DNA from 2 places in the Priestia sp. GS2 genome. Region 1 is predicted to be linked to the other one. Evidence: riboswitches for the same ligand, from Rfam matches in the RefSeq annotation. Region 1 holds a riboswitch; the other holds the start of a gene.
What was found. Region 1 has a riboswitch for S-adenosylmethionine ahead of V2145_RS17425 (YezD family protein). Riboswitches for the same ligand answer to the same signal wherever they lie in the genome.
Positions count from the first base shown of each region.

Region 2: linked by a shared signal. The riboswitch ahead of V2145_RS13070 (bifunctional homocysteine S-methyltransferase/methylenetetrahydrofolate reductase) and the one ahead of V2145_RS17425 (YezD family protein) in region 1 are both predicted to bind S-adenosylmethionine.

Region 1 covers NZ_JAZGJX010000001.1:3,410,984-3,415,624, forward strand. The annotation lists gene sat (sulfate adenylyltransferase) at 1-568, opposite strand, end outside; gene V2145_RS17415 (inorganic phosphate transporter) at 607-1,662, opposite strand; gene V2145_RS17420 (phosphoadenylyl-sulfate reductase) at 1,682-2,392, opposite strand; gene V2145_RS17425 (YezD family protein) at 2,488-2,631, opposite strand; SAM riboswitch class I at 2,736-2,842, opposite strand; gene cdaS (sporulation-specific diadenylate cyclase CdaS) at 3,064-3,690, shown strand; gene V2145_RS17435 (alanine/glycine:cation symporter family protein) at 3,909-4,641, shown strand, end outside.
Region 2 covers NZ_JAZGJX010000001.1:2,533,685-2,537,071, forward strand. The annotation lists gene V2145_RS13065 (aldo/keto reductase) at 1-828, shown strand, start outside; SAM riboswitch class I at 1,072-1,174, shown strand; gene V2145_RS13070 (bifunctional homocysteine S-methyltransferase/methylenetetrahydrofolate reductase) at 1,281-3,119, shown strand; gene metH (methionine synthase) at 3,120-3,387, shown strand, end outside.

The sequences.
Region 1 (4,641 bases):
TACGAGTTTGAAAACCTACAACTTTTTTCCAGTTACGCTCTTTGAAGATTGCTCTCGTTTGTACTGGATCTAAATAATACGTTTCAAACTTATCTTTTTGCGTACGATTTACAAGTATAATCGAACCTGCTACATATACATTGGGACGTTCAAATAATTTGCGCACGCCTGGATGAGCTAGTTCTGCTGTACGATAAACGTGTTCTGCTTCTTTTTCCTTATTTGGTTTGTACGTTTCAGATACTGTTAAGACACCATAAACCACACCATTTTGCACAAGTTTGACTTGATCTCCTACTTGTAGCTCCTGCGCTTTTTCTTCTGTAACTGGAAGAGTAATTGGAATACTCCAAACTGTACCATCAGCTAATCTCATGCTTTCCACAACAGATTCATAATCACGCTGTCCTAAAAAGCCTTTAATAGGACTATATCCGCCGATTCCAATTAACTCTAAATCACTTAATGCAATATTATCTAATTCAATCTCTTTAGTAACACCTGTATAATCATAGTCAGGTTGATACAAATTAACTAATTCTCCACCATGTGCTTGAATTGAACTCATCCTAAAATTCCTCCTCAATGAATAACTAATATTTATATTTAAGCAGTCATCTTTTGGTTTTCTTGTTTTTGTTTTGTTGTTTTAATTAAACTAAGAATGCCATAAGTTGCAATACAACCGCTCATTAATACCACAAATGCATAAAAATCTGTTTCAACCACTAATTTCACTAAACCGTAAGAGATAACAAGAGAAAAGACTGGGGATACAACCCATACTTTTAACATCTGAACAATAACCCGTCTTTGATCCGAAGTAAAACCAGATTTAGCTGCTCCTATGCCAATAATAGAAGAGGTTGTAACCTGTGTTAGGGGAACAGGAAGCCCAAATATGGAAGCTGCGGTAACCAACGATGCTCCTGTCCCAGAAATAATACACCCTTCACCCACTGTGAAATCCGTAATTTTCTTTCCATTTGTCTCAATTACTCGATCTCCTAAAAGTAAGGCGCCTATTGCAACGGCTAATCCCCCTGCTATAACACCAGTTGATGTACTGATCATACCAGCCCCAACAAGTGGTCCTACAGCATTTGCTACGTTGTTCATACCCGCTGAAAAAGCTTCAAAAAAGCCAGTAGCTATTACTAAAGCTGCAAGTGGTTTTTTCCACTTTTGTTGAGTAGGCTTTTTTTTCTTTTTTAATAGCCACCCACATACAAAGGCAATCACAAACGAAACAATCGGTACAATAATCCAAAAGCTCATAACAACCAATAGCTTTTGGATATAAACAGATTGATAGGCAATTCCAACACCTACAACTGACCCTACTGTTACCTCACTAGTTGATAGAGGTATTCCAATTAAATTAGCAAAGAATAATGATAGAGTTGCAGAAGCTAAAATAATAATAACTAGCTCAACTGTTAGGATGCTTTCTGGAATAATACCAGAACCAATTGTTTTAACAACTTCTCCTCCGCCAATAACAGCACCTAGTAAAATACCTAATGCACATATAGCTAGTGCTACTTTGCGATGCTTAATAGCACCTGAACCGTAAGAAACTCCCATAGCAGCTGCTGCACCACTTGCACCAATATTCATTGCAAAAAAGAGAGCGATCGCAAAAGCAATGTAAACAAGCATAAATTTTCAGCTCTTTCATTTAAGATTCATGTAAGCCACATTCTACTTTCTTAGTACCTGCCCATCTTCCAGATCGCAAATCATCCATGTTATAGGCAGGTAGCGTACAGGGCTCACACCCAATGCTTGGATATCCTTGATCGTGAAGCTTGTTATAAGGCAAGTTATGCTTATATACATATCGCCAAATCTCTTTCCAAGACCAGTGAATTAATGGACAAACTTTAACCTTCTTAAATTTCTCATCCTTATTAAAGAATTCTGTTTTACTTCTTGACTCAGACTGTTCTCTTCTTAACCCTGAGATCCAAGCATCATAAGGCGCAAGTGATTCTTTTAAGGGGATAATCTTTCTAATTTGACAGCATAGGTTAGGCTCAGTTTTCCAAAGCTCATCACCATGCTTTTCAGCTTGCTCTTGTAGCGATAGGTTAGGTTTTTTCATTTGGATACGTAAGTCTGGAAATTTCGCTTTAATTGCTTCAATAACTTCGTACGTTTCTTTAAAATGAACACCTGTATCTAAAAAAACAATATGCGCATCTTTTTTCACTTTTGAAATTAAATCAATTAATACAATTCCTTCAATTCCAAAGCTAGATGCATAAATAAGAGAATCACCGTAGTGGTTATATGCCCACTCTAAAGCCTTTAAAGCTCCTTTTGTTTCATCTTGCTCATCAAAATTTGGAAATTGATTTGGCCAATTCTCATACGTATATACACTCATGATTTTCACTCCAATACTTTGTTATCCAATCAAAAAAGACGGTTTTATCCCAGTGGTGAAGGATAAAACCGCCTCTAGTTTGTCTAGTCAGCTATTTATTTAATTCTTACTTTTTCATTTTTCTCAAGTTGAACTACTTTCCCATCTTGAACCACAAGCGTGATTGAACCAAACTTCATGTCGCTTAGCATTTTTTCTACACTTGCAAAAACAGAATTTAAGTCAGAGTTTTGTGCCATCACAGTCCCTCCTTATTTGTTAACAATATATTCAACAGGCTTCTGTTTTTTCATAAAAAATAAAAAGTCTTTCACACTTGAAAGACTGATTAGGCAACAAATTCACCTTATCTTTCAAAATGAAAATCATTTTGTTGGAGTTAGCACCTTGCACAATGTGCAGGTTGCTGGGTTTCAAAGGGCCAGTTCCCTCCACCACTCTGGATAAGTATTTTTTAAAAATTTTAGCATATTTAGAATATTTGTCAACAACAAAAAAATTATTTATCCGATAAGAAAACTATACTTTAAATTAACAGAAATATCTATTATTTTTTTATTATATGCACAGTTTTTTTGGGCGTCACTCTTAACTCAAATCCCTATAGTATAGATTTATATCTTTCGTACACATTAAAACATAATGATTATTTTAGATTGGAGCTATGTTCAATGATAGAAAGTCACTCTTTTCAATTAGATGATGTAATCAAACAAAGTTTACAAGATCATTTAAATCAAATAGCAGCGGAAGCAATGAAAATTCAGCAACATCTAGAAAGCAGTGACCACTGTGTTTTATGTGATTTTGAAGACTTACGAAAATTATTTCAAAGCGTCCAGTCCACAGCTGCATCTTATTATTTAAGACACTACTTGTCTCCTTATACTCACGAATACGCAGCTCTTTCACTCGCGATACATAATTTATCTGAGAAACATCACGGAGCCTTAATGGTTATTGAGAGGGATGACTCCGTGGAGCATCTAATTCAAAAAGGAATTCCTATCCATGCTCCTGTTACCTCGACGCTCGTTGAAACCATCTTTTATCCTGGAAATCCATTGCATGATGGTGCCGTTGTAATTAGAAAGAATCAAATCATTTCAGCAGCTAACGTATTACCACTCTCCACAAAGGTACTGCAAAAAAAACTTGGAACACGTCACCGTGCCGCTCTTGGCATGTCTGAACAATGCGACGCACTTATCTTAGTAGTATCGGAAGAAAGCGGTCGAATCTCTTTTGCTTTAGATGGAAGTTTATATCCAATTCATTCCAGTAAAAATAATTTGTAAGCGGCTGCACCTGTCTGACATCATACCTTATAGTTATAAAAAAAGAGATTAAACGATAAAAAAAACTTATTACAGGTTGCCTTTTATACGTCTAACGCGCTATAATCACTAATGTCAGAAAACCTTACACATTTGAAAAATCATTATTAAAATGACACTTTTTATGAACAGCTAAGGTTAATCATTAATTAAGGGAGAGAACTTTTAGGATGGAAACCATATCGACTCTATTCAGCAACTTTGTGAATGAGGCCAATAATTTTTTATGGACTTACATATTGATTGCGCTTCTTTTATTAGTTGGATTATATTTTACAATTCGTACAAAATTCGTTCAATTTAGTCAGTTCAAAGAAATGGTTCGCTTGTTAGGTGAAGGCGCTAAGACCGACGGAAGCGATAAAAAAGGAATTACATCCTTTCAAGCTTTTGCTATTAGTACAGCAGCTCGTGTAGGTACTGGAAACCTTGCCGGTGTTGCTTCTGCAATTGCTCTCGGGGGACCTGGAGCAGTATTTTGGATGTGGGTTGTTGCTTTAGTTGGATCAGCATCAGCTTTTATTGAAAGTACACTTGCTCAAGTTTATAAAGTAAAAGATAAAGACGGATTTCGTGGTGGTCCTGCTTATTACATGGAAAAAGGTTTAAACAAACGTTGGATGGGCGTTTTGTTTTCTATCTTAATCACCATTTCATTCGGATTAGTTTTTAACTCTGTACAAGCAAACACGATTTCACTTGCATTCGAAGAAGCTTTTGGCGTTGATCGCTTAATTGTTGGTATTGTCGTTACAGCCATTGTGGGTGTTCTCATTTTTGGTGGTATTAAACGAGTAGCCAAAGCATCAGAATTAATTGTAGTAGTAATGGCCGTTGTATATATTGGATTAGCATTAGTGGTTCTAGCTATTAATATTACAGAAATTCCACATATGATTGCATTAATTATAA
Region 2 (3,387 bases), 880 kb from region 1:
AATTTATCAACAAGCGATACGCAAACTCTCATTGAACAATGCTTAGAGAAAGGTATCACTACATTTGATCACGCAGATATTTATGGTGACTACAGCTGTGAAGGTTTATTTGGGCAAGCGTTAGCGCAAAAACCTTCTTTACGTGAATCCATGCAGCTTGTTACAAAATGTGGCATTAAACTAACGTCTGATAAATATCCAGAGCGTAAAATTAATTTTTATGATACAAGCAAACAACATATTATTAACAGCGCCAATCAGTCGCTCAAAAATTTAAATACGGATTATGTAGATGTTTTACTCATCCACCGTCCAGATCCTTTTATGAATCCACAAGAAGTTGCGGATGCGTTTATCCAGCTTAAAGAAGAAGGAAAAGTTCGTTACTTTGGAGTATCCAACTTTAAACGTTCACAGTTTGACTTACTCCAGTCATTTTTACCTTTTCCACTCATTACGAATCAAATTGAAATCTCGCCTACTTATTTAAATCATTTTGAAGAAGGCACAATTGAACAATGTCAGCAACATAAGATAGCACCGATGGCTTGGTCACCACTAGGCGGTGGATCCATCTTCACCGCTGAAGATGAGCGCTCTATTCGCGTACGAAACAAGCTAATCGAAATCGGCGAAGAAATTGGTGCAAAATCATTAGATCAAGTTGCCTATGCTTGGCTACTGGCTCATCCAGCTACTATTATGCCGATTGTGGGCTCTGGAAAGATGAATCGAATTGACGCTGCAATTGACGCGTTGGATTTAGAAATGAACCGCATGCAGTGGTTCCAAATTTTAGAAGCTTCTAAAGGACGACCTGTTGATTAATACTAGCTTCTTTTTTAACATGGAGACCTTAACAAATTAATTCAATGTATCCTTCCCCACTTCTTACAAGTTGAAGTGGGGATTTTTATGATTTATTAATGAAATTTTCGAAATTGTCTTGTATAATATAAAAAAATCAGATAAATTAGATAATAAGATTAAATTTCATCTTTATCGTTCGTTTTTTGAACAAATACAACTCTGTACTAATTATGATGAACTAAAATAGTACTCATATATGGATTCTTATCACGAGAGGTGGAGGGACTGGCCCTTTGAAACCTCAGCAACCAGTCGAAATGACATGGTGCTAAATCCAGCAAGCAAATCGCTTGGAAGATAAGAAGAAGCAGTCAAGCCTTCTTCTTACAGAAGGCTTTTTCTTGTTTATTCATTTTTTATTTGAATACAACTGATAACAGATGAAATAGAACGTTTAAGGAGGTTTTCAAATGGGGTTACTTGAAGATTTACAATCACGCATTTTAATAGGAGATGGTGCAACTGGTACCCTTCTGTATTCACATGGAATTGATAGTTGCTTTGAAGAGTTAAACATCACAAAGAAAGAAGAAATTCATCGCATTCATCGTGCATATGTAGAAGCGGGTGCAGATGTCATTCAAACCAACACATATGCTGCTAACTATCAAAAGCTTGCACGATATGGTTTAGAAGACGCTGTCAAAGATATTAACGTTGCAGCTGTTCAGATTGCCAAGCAAGCTGCGAAGAAAGACGCATACGTGGTCGGTACATTAGGAGGTATTCGCTCATTTCAAAAAAACGCCATCTCAACAGAAGAAGTAAAGAGAAGTATACGCGAACAGCTTTTTTGGTTGTTAAATGAAGGCGTTGATGGATTGTTATTTGAAACATACTACGATTTTGAAGAGTTAAAAACCGTATTATCTTTGGCTAGAAAAGAAACATCAAAACCGATTATTACACATGTTTCACTTCATGATATTGGTGTATTACAAAACGGTGCATCCCTTTATGATGCATTTCAAGAATTAGAATCTTTAGGTGCAGATGTTGTGGGCCTGAACTGTCGATTAGGTCCTTCCCATATGATTCAATCCCTTGAAGAAGTGCCGCTTTTAAATCGTGCTTTCTTATCAGCTTATCCAAACGCAAGCTTACCAGCTTACGTAGAAGGAAAAGTAGAGTATGCTACAAACGAAGATTATTTCGTTGAAAGTGCAAAAGCTTTTCGCAATCAAGGCGTTCGTTTAGTGGGTGGTTGTTGCGGCACTACGCCGGCTCATGTTCAAGCGATGTCACAAGCATTAAAGCATGAAAAGCCTATTACGCAAAAAACAGTAAAGATTAGACCACTTGTAGAAATCAAAGAGCAAGAGCAAACAAAAGAACCACACCTGCATGATCTTGTGAAAGAGCGACGCTCAATTATCGTTGAGCTTGATCCACCCAAGCAGCTTGGACCAACAAAATTTCTAGAGGGTGCAAAAGCTCTTCATAAGGCTGGTGTTGATGCGGTTACACTTGCAGATAATTCTCTTGCATCACCTCGAGTCAGCAACTTAGCAATGGCATCCCTTATGCAGCAACAAACGGATGCTCGACCGCTTGTTCATATTACTTGTCGTGATCGTAACTTAATTGGACTTCAATCTCACTTAATGGGGCTTCATACGCTTGGCATTAATCAAGTATTAGCCATTACAGGAGATCCATCAAAGATTGGAGATTTCCCAGGAGCTACGTCCGTTTATGACGTCTCTTCATTCGATTTAATTAGCTTAATTGCCCAATTTAATGAAGGGTTATCTTATTCAGGAAAGCCGCTTGGACAAAAAACTAATTTTTCAATTGCAGCGGCATTTAACCCAAACGTCCGACATTTAGATCGTGCAGTTGTCAGACTGGAAAAGAAAATTTCATGCGGTGCTCATTATTTTATTACGCAGCCGCTTTACTCAACAAAACAAATTGAAGAAGTTTACGAAGCAACAAAGCACTTAGATGCTCCAATTTATATCGGCATCATGCCTCTCACAAGTGCTCGTAATGCTCGCTTTATTCATCATGAAGTACCGGGAATCAAATTGTCGGAAGATATTTTAGCACGCATGGATGCTACTGGAGAAGATCGAATTAAAGGTGAAATTGAAGGATTAGCAATCGCAAAAAACTTAATCGATACTGCATATGAATTATTTAACGGTATCTATTTGATTACACCATTTATGCGCTACCAAATGACTGAGATTTTAACTCGTTATATTAACGATAAACAACTTGTAACGACAGAAAGGAAGAACTAAATGACCTCACTAATTCAAGAACAATTACAGAAGCGAATATTAGTCATTGATGGTGCAATGGGAACAATGATTCAAGACGCCAATTTAACAGCTGATGATTTCGGTGGCGAAGAATACGATGGTTGTAATGAATATTTAACACGAACAGCTCCTCACGTTATTCAGCGTATTCATGAAGAATATTTCGCTGCAGGTGCTGATATTATTGAGACCAATACGTTTGGTTCTACTTCTATTGTGTTAGATGAGTACGATTTAGGCCACCTTG